4 regions of the Cobetia amphilecti genome follow, and region 4 is predicted to be linked to each of the others. Evidence: predicted binding sites of a transcription regulator. Region 4 holds the regulator's gene; each other region holds the start of a gene.
The links. Region 4 encodes LexA, which represses DNA repair genes until DNA is damaged. Its sites were predicted from a motif close to TACTGTNTANNTANACAGTA; they were not measured.

Region 1: a site for LexA is predicted at 1,864-1,883, ahead of R1T44_RS09050 (LexA family protein). Genes of this name have one in related genera too.
Region 2: a site for LexA is predicted at 4,160-4,179, ahead of R1T44_RS03410 (LexA family protein). Genes of this name have one in related genera too.
Region 3: a site for LexA is predicted at 2,233-2,252, ahead of recA (recombinase RecA). Genes of this name have one in related genera too.

Annotation. Positions count from the first base shown of each region.
Region 1 is NZ_CP136695.1:2,104,976-2,110,471, forward strand. Features, by position in the region: gene R1T44_RS09045 (Y-family DNA polymerase) at 100-1,374, opposite strand; gene R1T44_RS09050 (LexA family protein) at 1,383-1,844, opposite strand; gene R1T44_RS09055 (glutamate carboxypeptidase) at 2,133-3,341, shown strand; gene R1T44_RS09060 (putative quinol monooxygenase) at 3,454-3,765, opposite strand; gene R1T44_RS09065 (CoA-acylating methylmalonate-semialdehyde dehydrogenase) at 3,992-5,482, opposite strand.
Region 2 is NZ_CP136695.1:756,603-762,098, forward strand. Features, by position in the region: gene R1T44_RS03390 (LysR family transcriptional regulator) at 1-362, opposite strand, end outside; gene R1T44_RS03395 (MliC family protein) at 970-1,950, shown strand; gene R1T44_RS03400 (FMN-dependent NADH-azoreductase) at 2,105-2,734, shown strand; gene R1T44_RS03405 (IMPACT family protein) at 2,844-3,470, opposite strand; gene R1T44_RS03410 (LexA family protein) at 3,497-3,973, opposite strand; gene ccmA (cytochrome c biogenesis heme-transporting ATPase CcmA) at 4,449-5,228, shown strand; gene ccmB (heme exporter protein CcmB) at 5,225-5,496, shown strand, end outside.
Region 3 is NZ_CP136695.1:3,985,038-3,990,533, reverse strand. Features, by position in the region: gene mutS (DNA mismatch repair protein MutS) at 1-1,447, opposite strand, end outside; gene R1T44_RS16860 (CinA family protein) at 1,614-2,150, shown strand; gene recA (recombinase RecA) at 2,366-3,433, shown strand; gene R1T44_RS16850 (regulatory protein RecX) at 3,606-4,250, shown strand; gene alaS (alanine--tRNA ligase) at 4,493-5,496, shown strand, end outside.
Region 4 is NZ_CP136695.1:1,361,836-1,367,331, reverse strand. Features, by position in the region: gene nagZ (beta-N-acetylhexosaminidase) at 1-697, opposite strand, end outside; gene R1T44_RS05865 (L,D-transpeptidase) at 957-1,499, opposite strand; gene R1T44_RS05860 (TetR/AcrR family transcriptional regulator) at 1,499-2,176, opposite strand; gene lexA (transcriptional repressor LexA) at 2,743-3,372, shown strand; gene R1T44_RS05850 (hypothetical protein) at 3,519-3,758, opposite strand; gene R1T44_RS05845 (DUF6586 family protein) at 4,011-4,490, opposite strand; gene topA (type I DNA topoisomerase) at 4,490-5,496, opposite strand, start outside.

The DNA.
Region 1 (5,496 bases), 740 kb from region 4:
TTATTGAGCTTGTTCTTGGGCTGCCTCTTTGTACCTGGGTTTAGGCTCAGGCACTTCCATCGTTTCTGTTCCTGCAGTGGAGAAGTCAGTTCATATCCACTAACGCAACCGCTTCAATTCCTGCCAGTTGGTGGTGTAGCGGGCGCTGCGGTGGGCGCAGCGCAGTTGCCAGGCGGCGTCGGGGCGTGCGACGCCCAGACGCACGGTGCCGCGGCCCATCTTCTGATTCATGGCGTCCAGTGTCGCCATCAGCTGCTGACTGCGTTCACGCCTGGCGATGTCATCTTCGCTTTCCAGCAGCGAGAGTTGCTCGCGTGGCTGGTCGATGAGGTCGAGCAGCATCACGCCAGCCTTCATGAAGCGATAGCCGCGCAGGTAGATATGCTCCAGCGCCTGTTGCGCGGCGGCGAGTATCTCGCGGCTGTCATTGGTGGGGGCGGGCAGCTCGACGATGGTGCTGGGTGAGTATTGCGGCAGGTCGGGTCGGTGACGATTGCTCTTGAGGAAGACCAGTACGGCGCGTGTCAGGCTGCCTTGATGGCGCAGCTTCTCGGCGCCGCGCTGGGCATGTTGGCGGATGGCATCCCTGAGTTCATTCAAGTCACCGGTCATGCGCCCGAAGGAGCGCGAGGTCATGATGCGCTGGCGGGCGTCATCGGCATCATTCATCTCGAAGCAGGGCGTGCCTTGCAGTTCGCGCGCGGTGCGTTCCAGTACCACGGAATACCGCTGGCCGATGGCGCGCGGGTCGGCGCAGCGCAGGTCCCAGGCAGTGTGCAGGCCTTGCAGTGCCAAGCGTTCGACCAGTCGTCGGCCCACGCCCCAGACATCGCCCAGTGGCGTATCGGCCAGCAGGCGCTGGGTGCCGACTTCATCGGGTTCCAGCACGCAGACACCGCCGAATTCCGGACGCTTCTTGGCTGCGCGATTGGCCAGCTTGGCCAGCGTTCGAGTTGGCGCCACCCCGACACACACGGGAATGCCGGTGAACTTGCGGACATTGCGGTGCAGGGTGCGGCTCAACGTCAGCATCGAGTTGCGATCAAAGCCATCGAAACGCACGAACATCTCATCGATGGAGTAGGGCTCGACCCCGGCGGAATATTCCTCCAGCACCTCACGCACGCGCGCCGACATGTCGCCATACAACTCATAGTTGGAGGAGAGCAGGTGGATGCGCCCCTCACGGACGAGTGGCTGTAGCTGGAAGGCGGGGGTGCCCATCTCCACGCCCAGCGCCTTGAGCTCGTTGGAACGCGCGATCACGCAGCCGTCATTGTTGGACATCACGCCGACAGGGCGGCCCTCCAGGCGCGGGTCGAACACTCGCTCGCAGCTGGCGTAGAAGTTGTTGCAGTCCACCAGTCCGATCATTGGCGTCTTCATACCGCGTATTCGTGGATGACGGAGCGCACCACCCCCCAGACCTGGCATTCGAGGTCGAAGATCGCGACCGGCGGATACAGGGCATTGCCGGAGCTCAGATAGGGGCGCTGACCGATCAGCTCATAACGCTTGACCACCACCTCACCCTCGACCAGTGCCACCACGATATGCCCGGGGCGGGCATCGATGGAGCGGTCTACCACCAGGGTGTCGCCCTCATAGATGCCGAAGCCTTCCATGCTGTCACCCGCCACCGTCATGAAGAAGGTCGCTGCCGGGCGCTTTATCAGCCGCTCGTTGAGGTCCAGCGTACGCCCCGCGTAATCCTCGGCCGGCGAGGGGAAGCCTGAAATGCCAGCGCGCCCCGTGATGTGAGGGTGCGGCAGCGCACAGGGCTCCGGCGCTGGATGAGGGCGAGCCAGCGAGGCGTGGGACGGTTGAGCGGCAGATACGGTCATGGGTGGGGTCTCCTTTCGATACTGTATTCATATACAGTATCGGCGCTGAGAAGCCCTCAGGCAACCGATAATCCCTGCGAGTGCTGCACATTCACGAGACGCAGATCAGATGAAGTGCACCTGTGTTCAATGGTGGACGGCAGGTAAAGCTGCTAGCAGAAAAAATTTCCCGGTAGGCCTCGCGTTTGCGTTTGCCTGATATCCGCCTTACCTTCGTTATTCCTTATATAACAATATTAGAGGTGGAAAATGCGGCTTCCGATGTTGGCGGTGGGTTTGGCATGCGGTATGTGCAGTGCCAGTGCGCAAGCGGCGGACTATCAGGATGTGCAGGATGCCGTCGAGCAACAGCGAGCGCCTCTGCTGGAGACGCTGGAAACACTGGTCAACTTGGATTCGGGAACGGGCTACCGTGAAGGCTTGAATGACGTTGAGGCAATGCTGACCCAGCATCTCGAAGCGCTTGGCGCACAGGTGGAAACGCACCCTGCCAAGACCTATGGCGGCAATACGATTGTCGGTCGCCTGCAGGGAGATGGCAGTCGCAAGATCATGTTGATGATTCACTACGACACCGTCTTCGATGAAGGCGCCGCCACGGAGCGTGCCTTCCGTATCGAGGATGGGCGTGCCTATGGCCCGGGCGTGGGCGATGCCAAGGGTGGCGCAGCCGTTATTCTGCACAGTCTCGAGGCGCTGAAGTCGCTCGGGTTTGATGACTATGGCCAGGTGACGGTTGTCTTCAATCCTGATGAGGAGAAGGGCTCGCCGGGCTCGCATGACCTGATTCATGAGCTATCGGCAGATCAGGATGCCGTGCTGGTATTCGAGCCTACCTTCGCTGACCCGGGAGTTGATGCCGTCACCGTCGTCACCAAGGGCATCAACTATGCGTTTCTCGAGGTGAAGGGCCGTGCCTCCCATGCCGGTGGCGCACCAGAGGAAGGGCGCAACGCCATTATGGAGCTGTCTCATCAGCTGCTGCAGTTGAATGAGCTTGATGATGCGGACAAGGAGACGACGCTCAACTGGACGATCGTCGAGGGCGGCGTCAAGCGCAACGTGATTCCGGAGCATGCCAGGGCGGAAGGTGATATGCGCTACTTCGATAGCAGCGAGTATCAGCGTGTCCTGGAAGAAGCGCAGGCCATCACGAAGAACCAGTTGATCGATGATACCGAAGTGGAGTTCCACCTCGAGAAGGGGCGTCCGCCGCTGCCTGACAATCCGCAGAGTCAGCAGCTGGCCGAGCAGGCCCAGAAGATCTATCAAGAGTTGGGGCAGACACTGCAAGCGGTCGAGATCGGTGGCGGCACCGATGCAGCCTACGCCTATCATGCAGATTCCGATAAACCGGCAGTGCTCGAATCCCTGGGTCTCGTCGGCGGCGGCTATCACAGCGATCAGGAGTTCGTGCTGGTCGATAGCGTCGTGCCACGCCTTTACCTGACGACGCGCATGATCATGCAATTGTCCGAGGATCAGCCGCAGGAGTGAAACCGGGGTTGTAGCGGTAAATGATATGCCGTCATGACAGCAAGCCCGATAAAAAAGCCCGGCCTCCTGGAGGTCGGGCTTTTTTGGGTCTTTCCCAATGCTGTTCTGTCTATCAGCCCGCCGGGCTCAGGATGCGGATATCGCCATCGGCGATCCAGTCACCGGCGTTGTCGCGGAAGCGCTGCATGTGTTCGGTCTCACGGTGGGCCTGCAGCGCATCGTGGGATTCCCAGGCTTCCACCACGGTGATGGTGTCGGGGCGTGGGTCGTTGTCCTTGTCGGCGGCGCGTTCGGAGTCCAGGCACGGGTGGTAGGCGTGGCAGCCATCTTCCTCGCGCACGGTGGGCGCGACGGCGCAGAGTTCATTGAAGACATCCTGAACGTGGCCTTCCTTGGCGGTAACGGTGGCGATTACCCAGATCATCTTGGCTCCTTGTGACGGTGCTGACCGCCGATGTTGTCGGGATTCTCGTGATGAGATGTCCTGACTATGTGGAGCCGTTTCTGGCCACTGCAAGGGGCAGGGGCTGACTGCCGGCATGACCCTGCATGATTAGCACATGAAAGCGCCGGACAGCAGGGCTGTCCGGCGCAGTTGTCATCAGACGATGATCCGCGTTCGTGATGGATCAGAAAGCGAAGGCGATGGATCAGGACGGGAAGGCGAACTGGGCGCCTTCACGCAGACCGGCGGAAGGCCAGCGCTGGGTGATGGTCTTGCGGCGAGTGTAGAAGCGCACCGCATCCGGGCCGTAGGCGGACAGATCGCCGAACAGCGAGCGCTTCCAGCCGCCGAAGCTGTGATAGGCAACCGGTACCGGCAGCGGCACGTTGATGCCGACCATGCCGACCTGGATGTGATCACTGAAGTAGCGGGCGGCTTCGCCATCACGGGTGTAGATGCAGGTGCCGTTGCCGTATTCGTGATCATTGATCAGCTGCATGGCGGCTTCCATCGAATCGGCGCGCACGACCAGCAGCACCGGGCCGAAGATCTCTTCCTGGTAGCAGGTCATCTCCGGGGTGACGCCATCGATCAGGGTGCCGCCGACGAAGAAGCCGTTCTCGCCGCCTTCGACCTGCGGATTGCGGCCATCGACCACCACCGTCGCGCCTTGCTGCTCGGCGCTGTCGATGTAGCCGACCACCTTGTCACGATGGGCCGCGGTGATCAGCGGGCCGAAATCATTGCCCTTGTCGCTGTAGATGCCGACCTTGAGGCCTTCCATCTGCTGCTTCATCTGCGCGATCAGCTTGTCGGCGGCGTCATCGCCCACGGCCACCGCGACGGACAGTGCCATGCAGCGCTCACCGGAGGAGCCGAAGGCGGCGCCATTCAGTGAGTTGGCCACGTATTCCATGTCGGCGTCCGGCATCACGATGGCGTGGTTCTTGGCGCCACCGAGGGCCTGACAGCGCTTGCCGTTGGCTGCGGCGCGGCTGTAGATGTATTCAGCGATCGGGGTGGAGCCGACGAAGCTGACCGCCTGAATGCGCGGGTCGTCCAGCAGCGTATCGACGGCTTCCTTGTCGCCATTGACGACATTCATGACGCCGGCCGGCAGACCGGCCTCCATCAGCAGCTCGGCGATGAACAGCGTGGAGGTCGGGTCGCGCTCGGAGGGCTTGAGGACGAAGGTATTGCCGCAGGCGATCGCCATCGGGTACATCCACAGCGGCACCATGGCCGGGAAGTTGAACGGCGTGATGCCGGCAACCACGCCCAGCGGCTGGAATTCACTCCAGGAATCGATGCCCGGGCCGGTATTGCGGCTGTGCTCGCCCTTGAGCAGTTCCGGGGCGCTGCAGGCATATTCGACATTCTCGATGCCGCGCTGCAATTCGCCCAGCGCATCGTGACAGATCTTGCCGTGCTCCTGACCGATCAGGCGGGCGATCTCGTCGGCATGTTCTTCCAGCAGCTGCTTGAAGCGGAACATCACTCGGGCGCGCTTGATCGGCGGCGTGTTGCGCCACTCCGGAAAGGCGGCCTCGGCGGCCGCGATGGCTTCCTCGACCGTCGCCTTGCTGGCCAGGCGCACCTGACCGCCGACTTCGCCGGTGGAGGGATTGAAGATGTCCTGGGTACGGCCTTCGCTGTGATCGATGTTGCCGTTGATGAGGTGTCCGAGCGTCTTCATTGGGTGGGTCTCCC
Region 2 (5,496 bases), 610 kb from region 4:
ATCTCCGGCCAGTGATCGCGGAAGCGATCCACCGTCGGCATCAGCCACTGAAAGCAGCTATGGCACTCGATGGCCATGTGCAGCCGGCCCTGCTCGCTACCCGCCATGCGAGCAATGTCGCGCTCAGCCATGCGGAACTGCGGCAGTACCTGCTCTGCCAACGACAACAGGCGCTGTCCGGCGCGGGTGAACTCCACAGGGCGCGTCTTGCGGATGAACAGCGGCGCGCCCAGGCGCTCCTCGAGGTCCTTCAGCTGATGGGACAGGGCGGACTGGGTAAGGTGGACACGCTCCGCGGCTTCGACCAGCGAGCCAGCATCACGCAGGGCCAGCAGGGTACGCAGATGGCGCAATTCAAGCATGATGAATGGTGCTCATGTTGAGAGGTTGAGTGAAATAAGGTGCGTTGTGAACGGCAGGTTGAGACAGGCAAGCCGAGAACGATAAGTTGAAAGTCCTGGTGCAAGCCGCGCGCGGGTCAATCACTCCCGCGAGACTGGAACAGTGGGAGAGTGGCAGCGGGATCTTCTTCCCGCCAGGCCAAGGCCACCATCGTGACGCGCGGCTGCCCGAGAGTGCTCATGACACTGTCTCATATTCATGGCGATTCGCGTATCACTGAGATAGTGGAGCACGAAGGGCGCCGGAGTCAGCTGTGCAGAGGGTGTCATGCAAGGCCGGCAGGGCAAGCGCCTTGTACCCTTAGTGCATTCCCATCCCCACAAGCCCCACTGCGCTTGATAGACTTTGGCAGGGTGCGCCAGGAAGGCCGCCGTCTCCGCCTTGAAGTCCAGCCATGCCGCAGTGTCTCGTCGCGAGAGTCCTGCGCTGCATCTTGTCGTCCGACATGCCCAGGGAGGGTTCATCATGTCACGTCATTGCTGTCGTCTTTTTGCCATTTCCCGTGCGTTGCCCCATAGGTGGGCCGCGAGTCTCACGCCAGGGATGATCGCTGCCGGTCGAGCGGGCTTGCGCCTGTCGCCTCTGGCGGTGCCCCTGCTGCTGGCCGGATGTACCTCCCTGCCGTGGAGTCAGGATGCCGCGTCAGGGACGGATGCTGGCCAGCCGCCGCTCAAGGTGCCGGCCCCCGCGCAGGACCCGGGCCCCGTGGTGCATGAGGTGGCGAAGAAGCCTGCGCCGCCCAGTGCGGAATCGCTGGGCAAGGCTGCTGCCGTGACCTTGCCCTCCGGCTTTCTGCCACCGCCCCGGGCGAGTGAGTATCAGGTGTGGCGCTGTACTCCGGCGCAGGATCTGTTGATGGCCTTCAGTGAAGGCGACGCCGAGGCGTCGCATGACTGGTTGCGACTGTGGTCACGCCGGCATGCCTATACCCTGGAGCGGGTCGTCAGTGCCTCGGGCGAGCGCTATCAGGCCAATGCCGGTGCATCGCCGGCCGAGAAGGCGTCTGGTGATGTGGAGGCGTTGCCCGGTGAAGAGGGACTGGAGGTGTGGTTCAAGGGTTCCGAGGCGATGCTGCAGAATGCCCGTGGCAATCTGGAATGTGTGCAGGATGATCGGCGCGTGATTCATCCGACGACGCAGAAGCCGCTGTTGGTGGCGCAGGGCAATGAGCCCGGCTGGCAGGTCAGTCTCGACAGCCAGCACAACCTGCTGACGCTGACGGCCATGCAGGGCTTGCTCGAGTCGCCGCACGAGGCGCAGGCATCCGAGCGCACTGCAGAGGCGGAGGCTGGCGCTCGCTCGTCAGGTGTCCAGGTGGTCAAGCTGCCTTATCGGGTCGCCCGCGAGGAAAATGATAGTCGTGTGCTCAAGGCGCAACTCCCGGCTGACGGCAAGCAGGGCGAGCCATTGCAGCTGGTGGTCGCGCCGGGCGCCTGCTTCGATTCCATGCAGGGCGCGCCCTATCCGCTGACGGCGACCTTGACGATTGCGGGGCAGGAATTGAAGGGCTGTGGCGAGGCGTTCCGTTATCAGTCGGCGGTCGAATAAGAGGGCTGACTGGATTTAATATTCGCTTTTTTCGAATGATATGGGCGATTTAAGTCGCTTTTCGTGTGGAATGGTTCATTTATCATGCTGTGCATGCGGATCGGGTCGAATACCGTCGACAGGATCGCGCCTCACTTTCATGGAGACCCTCCACATGTCAAAAGCTTCGCTCAATGTCCTGCTGGTGTCTGCTTCCCTGTTCGCCGACAAGGGCAATTCACGTGCGCTGGCCTCATCCTTCGTCAGTGCGCTCGAGGCCTCCGGGCAGCCATTTCAGCTGACGCATCATGATCTGGTCGAGCGTGACCTGCCGCATCTCGATGGCGCGGAAATGCAGGCCTGGATGACGCCGGCGGATGAGCGTAGCGCCGAGCAACGCAAGCTCGCCGCACTGTCCGATGGTTTTCTGGCCGAGCTGAGAGCGGCAGACCTGCTGGTCGTTGCGGCACCGCTCTACAATCTGGGCCTGCCGACGCAGATGAAGGCGTGGTTCGACCGGGTGCTGCGTGCCGGAGAGACCTTCCGCTATACCGAGAAAGGGCCGGTGGGCCTGCTGGAAGGCAAGCAGGCGCTGGTACTGGCGGCGCGTGGCGGCATGTACGCGGGCACTGAAATGGACTCCCAGACACCACACCTGAAATCCATGCTCGGGCTGATGGGCATCACGGATCAGCACTTCGTGTATGCCGAAGGCCTCAGTATGGGCGATGAGTCCAGGGCCGCCTCGCTGGCCGAGGCCAAGGCTGCCATCGCCAATCAGGTGGAAGCCCTGCAGTTCAGCTGAGAGAAGTGAAAACACGAACGCCATCGCCGCCCTGACAAGGGTGGCGATGGCGTTCGTGTTTGTGGAGAGCCAAAGGGAGGTGCTGGCGCCAGTCAGTCGCTGGTGCAGATCAGTCGCGGGAATCGAGCACTTCCAGCGCTCCCTTGAGGCGCGCATGCAGTTCTTCCAGCGGCGGCTGGGCGCCACCTTGCGGCCAGCCCGCCGTCAACACCACGCCATCGGCGCCATAGTCGCTGGCATCCACCGGCACATCGTAGCCGCTCAACCAGTGACGAACATCGGCTTCATGGGCGAAGCCGACCTTCAGGCGCCTGGGCGTGCGCGGCGTGAAGGTCGTGGTGGGCAGGTGCTCGAGCCCCTCGAGCACCGCGCGGCTGTATGCGCGTGCCAGGCCACCGGTACCCAGCTTGATGCCGCCGAAGTAGCGGATCACCACACAGGCCACCTGGCCGACGCCACTGCCTTCGAGCACCTGATACATCGGCCTGCCAGCAGTGCCGCCCGGCTCGCCATCATCGGAGAAGCCGATGGCGTTCTGCTCATTGGGCGCCCCGGCGATGAACGCCGTGCAGTGATGGCGTGCGTTGGGGTGGGCGAGATGCGCCTGAGCCAGCAGCCGCGTCATGCCTTCTGGCGTCGGGGCATGGGCCAGCCAGGCGATGAAGCGGCTCTTCTCGATCTCGATGCTGTGTTCATGGTGCGCCTCGGGCGCCAGTGCCGGTATCAGATAGGTCATGGCACCATCTTACCAAAGCGTCGCCCTCAGTGAGTGACGGCGTTGCCGCGCACCACGCCCATCACCATGCCCAGTACTTCGATATCGGCATTCTTGAGATAGATGGGGGCCATGCTGTCGTTGGCCGGTTGCAGGCGCACGCCGGTCTTCTCGATATACAGCTTCTTCAGTGTCACTTCCTGCTGGTTGATCATCACCACGGCAGTCTCGCCATTCTCGGCGCTTTCGCTGCGTTCGATGATGATGATGTCGCCATCATGGATATTGCAGTTGATCATCGAATGGCCGCGCACGCGCAGGGCGTAGGTATTGCGGCGCACCATGCGCGTCGGCACGGCAACCGTACCGCAGTCGGCGATGGCCTCGATGGGCATGCCGGCGGTGATGTTGCCGAGCAGCGGGATATCCATCATGTCGCTGGCGGTGATTTCCTGCCAGGCCTGGTCATTGAGCGGCAGGTTGTGAAGACGCTGAAGGTAATGCGGAGCGTGAAGACGTGACATGAGCTATCCCCTGATGCCGTGCGGTCGGCGCGGATGGTGCGTCGGCCTGCGGTGCAGCGTGGAGGGTCGTCAGGCTGAGTTCATCTGTCGCCTGCTAGGCTCCGCGAACATGCTGACAACGCGTTGAGCCGACCCGATCAGTCTGTGCCTGCACTCGGCAGGCGTGTGATGAAGGTACTGTATGGATACTGTTTTTGTATACAGTGTCTGCATCATAGCAAGCTCTCGCGAAGTGGCAAGAGGTGAGCGGATCGACCAGCGCCAATCCAGCGAAAGTGTGTCGTATGAATGTGCACCACATGTCGCTGATATATTTCTCGAGTGCTTGACTGCCCGTCATGGCGGGGCTGCGAGGTCAGGCGATCGGCTGCTCGGTGGTCAGTGTCGACCTCAGCTCGTAGAATGGCTCGCAGTGACCCCACGGGGTCTGCTTTTGATGTCGCACTCCGCGACGGCTCAGCCGCGAGAATCCGGGATGCCCAGCCTGCCTGCCAGCGATGAAGTCTGTAGCGCGCCGCCTCTGTTGGCGGTCGTGGCGCTCGGCTGTGAGCGTGATGAGCGCTGGCTGTTCGAGGGGCTGGATCTTTCGCTGCATGCGGGAGAGATCCTGCAGGTCGTGGGCCCCAATGGCAGTGGCAAGACGACCCTGCTCAAGATTCTGTCCGGTCAGTTCCATGACTACGAGGGCGAGGTGCTGTGGCGCGGCCAGCCCACCTCGCGGGTGCGTGACGACTTTCTGGGCTCACTGCTCTATCTGGGTCACCAGCCCGGCATCAAGGGCACCCTGACCGCATTGGAAAACCTTGCCTGGTATCAGGCGCTGGGCGGTCAACCGCAGGCGAAGTCAGAGGCCCGCCGCGAGCTCGCCTGGGCAGCGCTGGACGCCGTGGGGCTGGCTGGTTTCGAGGATGTGCCTGCCCAGCAGCTGTCCGCCGGTCAGCAGCGACGTATCGCGCTGGCGCGGCTGCATCTGACGCCACGCCGGCTGTGGGTGCTCGATGAGCCCTTCACCGCCATCGATCGCGACGGCGTTCAGGCGCTGGAGGCATTGCTGCTGGCTCACGCCCAGCGTGGGGGCAGTGTGGTGATGACGACCCATCATCGCTTCTCGCAGGCCTCGCGCCTGCGCCGCCTATGCCTGGGCGCGAAGGAAGGGGAGAAGGCCGAACAGGGATCAGAGCAGGGGCTAGAACAGGGTTCAGAGCAGGGCGTGGGCGGGAAAGACACAGCCTCTACACAAGGCGCCTCGGCATGAACCATGAGCTGCTGACGGCACTGCCCGAGGCCCCGCCCACCAGCTCGCTGGCCGGTGCCTTCAAGGCGACCCTCGCGCGCGACCTGCGTCAGGCGCTGCGCCGGCGCAGTGAGCTGATCAATCCGCTGGTGTTCTTCGCCCTGGTGGTCACGCTGTTTCCGTTGGGCATCTCCCCGGACAAGGCGCTGCTGGCGACGCTGGCGCCGGGCCTGCTGTGGGTGGCGGCGTTGCTGGCGACGCTGCTGTCACTGGATGGTTTGTTCCGGCA
Region 3 (5,496 bases), 1.5 Mb from region 4:
GCGAGCGCGGCAGCTCGATGAAGTAGCCATGCACGCGGTTGTAGCCGACCTTGAGGTTGCTCAGGCCGGTGCGCTCGCGCTCGCGGGTCTCGAGTGCGACCAGATACTGGCCGGCGTTCTCGGACAGGCCGCGATACTCGTCCAGCTCATCGTCGTAGCCATCGGCGATCACGCCACCATCGCGCAGCACCACCGGCGGATTCTCGACCAGCGCCTCGCTGAGCATTGCGGAAAGTGCCGGGAACAGGCGGATGGCATCGCGCAGGTCATCGATGGCGCTGCCTTTTTCGACGCTGGCGAGCACGGCGCGCAGCTCGGGCAGGGTGTTGAGGCCATCGCGCAGGCGCGCCATGTCACGGGGGCGTGCGCTGCGCAGCGCGACACGGGCGAGGATACGCTCCACATCGCCGATGCGCTTGAGTAGACCTTGCAGTTCGAAGGGATAGTCGCCATCCAGCAGACGTTGCACCGCCGCCTGACGCTGGCCGATCTGGAGCTGATCGCGCAGCGGGCGGTTGAGCCAGCGCTTGAGCAGGCGTGAGCCCATCGCGGTCGCGGTGACGTCCAGCACGCTGGCCAGCGTGTTGTCGCTGGTGCCGCCCAGGTTGGTATCGATCTCGAGGTTGCGACGGCTGGCGGCATCGATCACCACCGTGTCATCGCGGCTCTCGACGGCCAGCGCGGTCACGTGGGGCAGGCCGGTACGCTGGGTGTCGCGAGCGTAGTCGAGCAAGGCACCGGCTGCCGTGACGGCGCGCGTCAGGTGGCTGCAGCCGAAGCCGTTGAGGTCCTGGACGCCGAACTGATCGCACAGCAGGCGCAAGGCAGTCTCGTGATCGAAGTGCCAATCGCTCTGGCGGGTCAGGCCCGGGCGCGAGGCCAGGCTGGCGGGGAGGGTACGGCTTTCGCCGACCATGACTTCGGCAGGCGACAGACGCTGGATCTCGGCCAGCAACTCGTCATCACCATTGACCTCGAGCACGCTGAAGCGACCGGAGGAGAGCTCGAGAGCGGCCAGGCCCCAGGTCTCGCCATCACGGTGCAGCGCCACCAGCAGGTTGTCGCGGCTGGCATCCAGCAGCGCCTCATCATGCAGCGTTCCCGGGGTGACGATACGTACCACCTTGCGCTCGACAGGCCCCTTGCTGGTCGCCGGGTCACCGATCTGCTCACAGATGGCCACCGATTCGCCCATCTTGACCAGGCGTGCCAGATAGCCTTCGGCGCTGTGGTAGGGCACCCCTGCCATGGGAATCGGTGAGCCACCGGAGCTGCCGCGCGCCGTCAACGTGATATCGAGCAGTTGTGCTGCGCGCTTGGCGTCCTCATGAAACAGTTCATAGAAGTCACCCATGCGATAGAACAGCAGCACGCCGGGGTGCTCGCGTTTGATCTTCATGTACTGCGTCATCATCGGCGTCATCTGGGGCGCGCTGTTCTTGGCCATGGCCATGGACTTCCTTGACTGCACTGCAATGGGAAAAAGCACACATGCGAGAGCACGGCATGCGGGATGCGCGATATTCTACGGACTGGCGCGGCCGGCTCCAATGCCTGTGATGTCTCAGGCTCGCTGCCCTTTTCACCCGATGACCTCCACAAGGAGAAAGTTCGTGAGCCAATTGACTGGTACGACCCCTGAGGCTGCGTGCGCGAATGCCCTGGCTGAGCAGTTGCAGGCGCTGGCAGTCGCGCGCGGCGTGCGCGTCACCACCGCCGAGTCGTGCACCGGGGGCGGGGTGAGTGCCGCGATCACGGCGATTGCCGGCAGCTCCAGCTACTTCGATGCGGGCTACGTGACCTATTCCAATGCCACCAAGCAGCGCCTGCTGGGGGTCAGTGAGGCATCGCTTGAAACATTCGGTGCCGTCTCCGAGGCAGTCGTGTGCGAGATGGTACGGGGCGCCTGTCGCGAAAGCGGCGCTGAGCTGGGGGTGGCGATCAGCGGTGTAGCCGGCCCCGGCGGAGGAAGTGACGAGAAGCCCGTCGGCACCGTGTGGCTGGCGTGGGGGAGCGAGACGCGCCAGCAGGCACGCTGCTGTCACTTTCCCGGTGATCGGCAGGCCGTGCGTGACGCCGCGGTGCGGGAAGCGTTGCAGGGCTTGATCGAGCGCGTGGAGGCCTTGCAGATCGGCACCGAACACGCATGAGCCCGATGCAAGCCCCGCGTTGAGGGTGCTGCCTGAAAAAGCGCATCACCGGACTGGCAGAGTGACGCAACTTGCGGCATTATACTGTCCATGTATACAGGGTTTTGCCACGACACCTCAGCCGCTAGTCTGACGGTGTCTGCTCAGCTCCCGGTGACAGAATTCTCTATTCCAGGTGGCAGCCCGTGTGGCTCCGCCGTTCGACAGGAGGCCACATGGCAAAGGACGACAATCGTACCAAGGCGCTGAACGCGGCGCTGTCCCAGATCGAGCGCCAGTTCGGCAAGGGCGCCGTCATGCGCATGGGCGATGCCCCGCGTGTGGCCATCCCGTCGGTTTCCACCGGTTCTCTGGGGCTGGATATCGCACTCGGCATCGGCGGCCTGCCCTTCGGGCGCGTGGTCGAGATCTATGGCCCGGAATCCTCGGGCAAGACGACACTGACCCTCTCGGTCATCGCTCAGGCGCAGAAGCAGGGCAAGGTCTGTGCCTTCATCGATGCCGAGCACGCCCTGGATCCGTCCTACGCCGAGAAGCTGGGCGTCAATCTGGACGAGATGCTGGTCTCCCAGCCGGACACCGGTGAGCAGGCGCTCGAGATCGTCGACATGCTGGTACGCTCCGGCGGTGTTGACGTCATCATCGTCGACTCCGTGGCGGCACTGACGCCGCGTGCCGAGATCGAAGGCGAGATGGGCGACTCTCACGTCGGCCTGCAGGCGCGTCTGATGTCCCAGGCACTGCGCAAGGTGACCGGTCACATCAAGAACGCCAACTGCATGGTGGTGTTCATCAACCAGATCCGCATGAAGATCGGCGTGATGTTCGGTAGCCCCGAAACCACGACTGGCGGTAACGCACTGAAGTTCTACTCCAGTGTGCGTCTGGATATCCGTCGTACCGGTTCCGTGAAGTCCGGTGATGAAGTCACCGGTAACGAGACCCGCGTCAAGGTCGTCAAGAACAAGGTCGCACCGCCGTTCCGTCAGGCCGAGTTCCAGATTCTCTACGGCAAGGGCATCTATCACGCCGGTGAGGTGATCGACCTGGGCGTGCAGTGTGGTCTGGTCGGCAAGTCCGGCGCCTGGTACAGCTATCAGGGCAGCAAGATCGGTCAGGGCAAGGCCAACTCCGCCCAGTACCTGGAAGACAATCCCGCCATCATGGAGGAGATTGAAACCCAGATTCGTGCCCAGTTGCTGGCAGCGCCGGAAGCCAAGGAAGAGCCGAAAGAGACCGCGGCCGCCGAGAGTGAAGACGACCTGGATATCGATCTCGATTGAGGTTCGTCCAGAAGAAAGAGCAAGAGCGCCAGCCGCCAGGCTGGCGTCATCTCAACGTGTCGTTTCCGACCCGGTGAGATGATCCCAAGGCGCCCGCCCCGATGACTCGGAGGCGGGCGCCTTGCGTTCACGTCCATCGATGTCCTTCTGCTCAACCCCGGGGAGCATGACCATGCACGATGACAGCGCTGAAATGGGTGGGCCTGAGTATCAACCGCTCGACTCAGGCGCGATGACGCCGCAACGGCGTGCGCGCAATGATGCCATCGCGCGCCTGGCGCGCCGCGAGCATAGCCGCCGCGAGCTGCACGACTATCTCAAGGAGCGTGACTACCTGCGGGCGGTCAGCGATGACGAGTTGGCAGAGCGGCAAGCCGCGGGCGAGGAGGGCGCACAGGCGGCCTTGAGTCGCGATGAGGTCGAGCTGCTGATCGAGGAGGTGCTGGAGCGCATGGCCGAGGAGGGCCTGCAATCCGATGAGCGCTTTGCCGCCAGCTTCCTGCGGACGCGAGTGCTGCGCGGGCAGGGGCCGAGGCGTATCCAGCAGGAGCTGCGCCAGCGTGGTATCGATAGCGAGACGCTCAATGCCGTGATGCGTGCCGCCAGTGACCCGACGCCGGATGCCTTCGGTCATGTCGAGGCGGTGGATTTCTTCGAACTGGCGCGGGAGACGCTGGCCAGGCGCTTCTCCGGCCCCGGCGAGGGGCACAAGGAGCGCGCACGGCGCGAACGCTTTCTGCTCCAGCGCGGCTTCGACTATGAGCAGCTGCGCTATGCCATGGAGTCCGCCTGGAGTGATGAGGGCGAAGAAGGCTAGCTGGCGGGCAACTGTTTGGCTCTCATGACGCGCAAACCGGCGCTTCAAGACATTTCCCCCCCTTTAGCTTGCGCGAACAGGCGTTATACTAGGTCGTCTTGCGACGGCACGGGGCAGGCGCCTTCTTTCATGCTTTTCATTGCACCTCCATGCATACCCACATGGATGAATATGCAGAAACCATGCGGAAGTCATGCAGAAGACCCCCGGAGCGTCTTTACGCACATCGCTACGGAACCTCTATGAAAAGCGCAGAAATCAGAAACGCCTTCCTGACCTATTTCGAGAAGCAGGGCCATACCATCGTTCCCACCAGCTCCCTGGTGCCGAACAACGACCCGACTCTGCTGTTCACCAACGCCGGCATGGTGCCCTTCAAGGATGTCTTCCTGGGCCGTGACCCGCGTGGCTACAGCCGTGCGACCTCCGCGCAGCGCTGCGTGCGCGCCGGTGGCAAGCACAATGACCTGGACAACGTCGGCTATACCGCCCGTCACCACACCTTCTTCGAGATGCTGGGCAACTTCAGCTTCGGCGACTACTTCAAGCGCGAAGCCATCCAGTTCGCCTGGAAGTTTCTGACCGAAGAACTCGGCCTGCCGAAGGAGAAGCTGTGGGTCACCGTGCACGTCAGCGATGACGAAGCCCGTGACATCTGGTTCAACGAGGTCGGCATCGATCAGAACCGCTTCTCGCGTCTCGACGAGGACAACTTCTGGCAGATGGGCGACACCGGCCCGTGTGGCCCGTCCTCCGAGATCTTCTATGACCACGGCGAAGATGTCGCCGGTGGCCCGCCGGGCAGCCCGGACGAGGATGGCGATCGCTACATCGAGATCTGGAACCTGGTCTTCATGCAGTTCGACCGTGACGCCGAGGGCACGCTGCACCCGCTGCCCAAGCCGTCCATCGATACCGGCATGGGTCTGGAGCGTGTCGCGGCCGTGATGCAGGGCGTGCATTCCAACTACGAGATCGACCTGTTCCAGAATCTGCTGGCCGCCGCGGCCGAGATCATCGGTCACGACAATATCGCCACGCCGTCACTGCGCGTGGTGGCTGACCACATCCGCTCGTGCGCCTTCCTGATCGCCGATGGCGTGCTGCCGTCCAACGAAGGCCGTGGCTACGTGCTGCGTCGCATCATCCGTCGCGCCGTGCGTCACGGCCACAAGCTGGGGGCGCGTGGCAGCTTCTTCTACAAGCTGGTCGCGGCTCTGGACAGCGAGATGGGCGATGCCTATCC
Region 4 (5,496 bases):
CGAAATCCGGATAGATCACATGCGCCGGCATCACGCCACCCAGGCGCTCGGCGAGGGCCGCGAAGGGCTTGAGGTCATGTTCGCGCAGCTCGCGGAACGGCCGCGGGTCGACCACGCGCTCCAGATGGGTATCTGCCGAGATGCCACCATGCCCCGGGTAGTGCTTGCCGACGGCGGACATGCCCGCCTCCTGCAGCCCGTCGATGAAGGCGCCGCCCACCGCGATGACGTCTTCCGGCGTGGCGCCGAAGCTGCGATCGCCAATGATGGTCGAGCCCGCCACATCGATATCCAGTACCGGCGCAAAGGTGATATCACAGCCGATGGCTGCCATTTCCATGCCCAGCAGCCAGCCGGCATCGCGTGCCAGACCCAGGCCTGCGGCCTGGGCGTCTTCGCCGCAGCCATCACAGTCACGCCCGAGACAGCACTGCGCCAGGCTGCGCATCGATGGCAGGCGTGTCACGCCCTCGCGCAGACGCTGGACGCGCCCGCCTTCCTGATCGATGGCGATCAGCAGGTGGGGATTGACGCTGCGAATCTCGCGGCTCAGTTCCAACACCTGCTCGGGAGAAGCGCAGTTGCGCGCAAACAGGATGACGCCCCCGACGGCAGGGCGTGCCAGCAGTTCACGTTCGTCGCGGGCGAGGGTCAGCCCCGCAACATCGACCATTACGGAGCCCAGTGGCTGTGTCATGTCATCCTTCCTGTCCATGGCCTGCGGCAGTGATGTCCCGTGAAGAGAGGAGCCACGACCGCCAGGACTTCATGTCTTTTACGGGGCTCGGCAGCCTGGAAGAAACGTGATGAATCAGGCTGCCAGCGCGAGGAAAGGCGCAATTCTAGCCGACTGAACCCCTATCGAACAGTCGCGGCCAGCTGCGCCCCGGCAAGGGGCTGTCACGCAGATTCCGGTGACAGCTCATGGAGGGTATCAGACTCGGGCACCAGCGCCTTCAGGCATGCAGCAGTACCGGGGTGCCGGGCACAGCCTCGGCAAAGAGTCGCAGCAGGTCGTCATCACGCAAGCGAATGCAGCCGTGGGACGCCGCTACCCCCATGGGCTCCGTGCTGGGCGTGCCATGAAAATAGATGTAGCGGCGCAGACTATCGACCCGCTCGCTGCGGGCATTGCGACCACGATTGACGCCGGGCTCGCGGCCGCTGAGCCACAGAATGCGCGTCAGGATCCAGTCACGCTCAGGATGCTCCGCGGCAAGCTCGGGCGTGAACACCTCGCCCGTGAAGCGCCGTCCGCGATAGACGGCGCCACGCGGATTGCCCGCCCCGATGGCGGCTCGAATCACATGCCAGCCGGTTGGCGTGCAACCGCTGCCGTCGAGCTCGCCAATACCGTTGAGGCCGCTGGAGATCGCGCAGGCGTGCACCAGCGCCTCAGGGTCAGCCGCGGGGGGCGGCGCATCACGACTGCCACTCGGCGCGTCATTGCGTATCTCAAGGCTTTGGCGCGAGAGGTCCACCGCTACCCAGCAGGCCATCAGCTGGCCGCCTGGGTGACCGCCTCACCATCTCCGAGCGAGGCCGGCAACGGCGCTGCCATCGCCGCGACCACCACCGGACGCATGTGCTGGATCAGCTCACGCACCGTGGTGTGATGGCCGTACTCGGCTTCCTCGATATCGCGCAGCGCATCCAGGCCCGAGAAGGTGAAAATCACGCTGCCGAGCATGAAGTGCAGGCGCCAGAAGCGCTCGTTGTCCGGCAGATCAGGCGTCGCCAGCTTCAAAAGCTCGGCGAAGCGGCTGAAGACCGTGCCGTAATGCTCGCGGATATAGCGTCGCATGTGGCCCTGCCCCTGGGTATAGGCCAGCCCGAGCAGGCGCATGAAGGTACGCAGGCTGTTGCGCTCGGCCGGCACCTCCAGCACGGTACGCGCCATCACCTCCAGCAGGACCTCCAGCGGCACCTGACGCCCGGCGTATTGCTGCTCGACGCTGTCGAGTGCCGCGTGGAAGCGCTCACTGAACGGGTCGAGATAGCGTGCGAAGACCGCCTGGATCAGCGATTTCTTGGAGCCGAAGTGGTAGTTCACCGCCGCCAGATTGACCTTGGCCTTGCTGGTAATGTTACGCAGTGAGGTCTCGGCGAAGCCGCGCTCGGCGAACAGCACCTCGGCAGTATCGAGGATGCGGGTAACGGTATCGGTCTGGGCCATGGGCGGAACCCTTGTCAGGTAGAAAAGAACTGGAGTCGTAGGTCACGGCGCAAGCCCCGCGCGGCGACTCTCTCATGAGGTGGTGCATGTTCACCGCAAGGCACGTTCGATCACGGCACCCGTGAGCACCGCCATCGACGAACATTCGTTTGAAACACTTTGATTCTAGCGCGCCATGCCATGACTGACAATTCTCTCGCGTTTCAAACGCCAGAGGTTTAGCCAAGCCTGATATTCCCTCAACGCTGACCGTGCCGATTCAAGGGCTCGCCTAGCTGGGTGACTGACCACCCCGCCAGCGCCAGGCCGGGTTCACTTCCAGACATTCACCACCAGACATTTACCTCCAGGCATTCACTTCCAGACATTCCCATCAAGAAAGAATGCCTCGGATATCGGCACGAAAAGTCGCCAGACAGCGATATCTCGGCGACTACCTGCCCTTTGAGGCCACCACGCAAGCCACGATGCCTTGCATGACCGCCATGACTGGATACAATGACAGTTGTATGGATGCACACCCCGTGCCGTCAGCTCAAGATGCCGCCCAGGCCAAAGGCAATGCCATGACCCAGCCGCTTACTCCGCGCCAGCAGGATGTCTTCGACTTCATCATCAAGACCATCAAGTCCTCTGGCTACCCGCCGACGCGGGCCGAAATCGCCCAGGCGCTGGGCTTCCGCTCACCGAATGCTGCCGAGGAGCATCTGCGTGCCCTCAAGCGCAAGGGCGCCATCGAGATGGTGCCGGGCACCTCTCGCGGCATTCGCGTGCCGTCGCTGGCTGACGTCGACGACAGCGCCAACGATGGCCTGCCGGTGATCGGGGAAGTGGCCGCCGGCAGTCCGATTCTTGCCAGCGAGCATATCGACCGTCACTGCCCGCTGCCGAGCGACTACTTCTCGCCGGCTGCCGACTACCTGTTGCGCGTGCGCGGCGTGTCGATGAAGGACGTGGGAATTCTGGAAGGCGACCTGCTGGCCGTGCACCGCACCAGCAGCGTGCGTGACGGACAGATCGTAGTGGCACGTCTGGGGGATGAGGTCACCGTCAAGCGCTTCCGCCGTGACGGGCACTACGTGTGGCTGGAAGCCGAGAACGAGGACTTCTCGCCGATCAAGGTCGACCTGCGCACGGACAGCCTGGAGATCGAAGGTCTCGGGGTGGGCGTCATCCGCGATGGCGGCCTGCACTGAGGCCTTGACCAGCAGCGCTTTGAGCAACGAGCTATGCCCAGCAGCACCTTTCTCGCAGAGCTCTGAGCAACAGAAAAGCCGCACGCATTGCACAAAAAAACCCGCCTCGAGGCGGGTTTTTTTGTGCGCGAAGCGCGAGCGATGAATCAGTGCACGATGCCTTCTGACTGCTCGTCCTCGTCTTCTTCGCCATCCCAGAGGCGAGTCCGGGTGATGGCGTGGTCGATCATCTCACGCGCGACCTCGAAACGATTGTCACGCAGCAGATCGGCGGCCTCGTCCGAAATGCGAATGCTGAGCAGCGGCTCACCTTCGCTTTCCGCGGCGCGCAGAATCACTTCACCATCTTCCATTTGCACAATTTCAAGTACGGCGGGATCGGACACGTCATTCCTCCTGCACGGCATCTCGCGAGATACCGGCGTCGTTGTAATCGTCAGCGCGACGGCTGGCAAGCCCGGCACCGCGTTGCCATCAGCGACGCAGAAAAAAGTACGACCACAGCCAGAGCCATGGTCGTACCGGAGAATGCAGGGCTTGCCACAATGCGATCAGTCTAGCACCCGTGAAGGCGAAACGTCACCCGATTGCCATGCGCCAGTCATCACCAGCGTGCAGCACCAGATCAACGCCTTGACCTACCACTCGACACTCGACTCGCGCAGCTGCGGCAGCAGCGCCTTGAATGCCGTGATGGCGGCACTGAGACGCTCGGCCAGCGAGGCGCTCGAGGCTGCCGCGATGATCAGACCATCACCACGCGAACGCGATTCCTCGCGGCGAGCGACGCCGCCCTCTTCATGCAGGCGGGTCACATCCGCGACCAGCTCAGACAACCAGCTGTCGGAATGCTCCAGCAGGCTGCGCAGCTGCTCGACCTCGGCGATGGGCGTCGGCGGCGACGCCAGGCGCTCGCGCCAGCTACCCTCTGGCCAGCGCGCCGTCACGGCACACTCTTCCAGCAATGACGCCAGCGCCAGCTCCAGCAGGGCGAGCGCGCCCTCTTCACCGGCCATGCGACGCGCCACGGCATGCTCATCGTCGCCAGAGGCTGCTGACTGGGCCAGCAGCAACTCGGCCTGATACAGCAGCTGATTGGTACGGGCACGCTGGCTCATCAGCTCTTGGCTCCCTTGCGCTTGTCCTCGACGACCCAGCGGCCGTTGTCGTAGGTCGCCTTCCAACCGGTCGCCTTGCCTTCCTCATCGGTCATGACGTACTGAGCCTTGACCTTGCGCGAGAAGCGAATCTGCGCCGGACGTCCGTCCGGGTCCTGATCCGGGGCTTCGAGAATGAAGTGATACTTCTCCGGCAGCTCGTCGGCATGCGCCTTGAGCTCCTTGACCAGCGGCGGACGCGTCTCGCGATTCTTGGGGAACTGACTGGCCGCCAGGAACAGGCCACTGGCGCCATCGCGCAGCACGTAGTGGTCCTCGACCTTGACGCAGGCAAGTTCCGGCATCGGAATCGGGTCCATCTTCGGCGGCGCCACCTCACCGGACTTGAGCAGCTTGCGGGTATTCTTGCAATTCTCGTTGGTGCAGCCGAAGTACTTGCCGAAACGCCCGGTCTTGAGCTGCATGTCGGAACCGCACTTGTCGCACTCGATCACCGGGCCATCGTAGCCCTTGATGCGGAACTGACCTTCCTCGACCTCGTGACCGACACAGTCCGGGCTATTGCCGCAGACATGCAGCTTGCGCTGCTCATCGATCAGGTAGCTGTCCATCGCGGTGGCGCAGATCGGGCAGCGACGCTTGGCGCGCAGCGCATCCGTCTCGGCATCTTCACCGGCATCGGCCGCCACGGCTTCATCGCCCGGCAGCAGATCGATGGTGGTCTTGCAGCGCTCCTTGGGCGGCAGGTTGTAGCCGGAACAGCCCAGGAAGACCCCGGTCGAGGCGGTACGAATCTGCATCTCACGCCCACAGGTCGGGCAGGCGATGTCCGTCGGCACCGGCTGGTTGGGACGCATGCCCTCTTCGGACTGGGCGTGGTCCAGCTCGGCCTTGAACTCGGCGTAGAAGGTGTCCAGCAGCTCACGCCAGTTGCGCCCGCCGTTGGCCACCTCATCGAGATAGTCTTCCATGCGCGCCGTGAAGCCGAAGTCCATCAGGTCCTTGA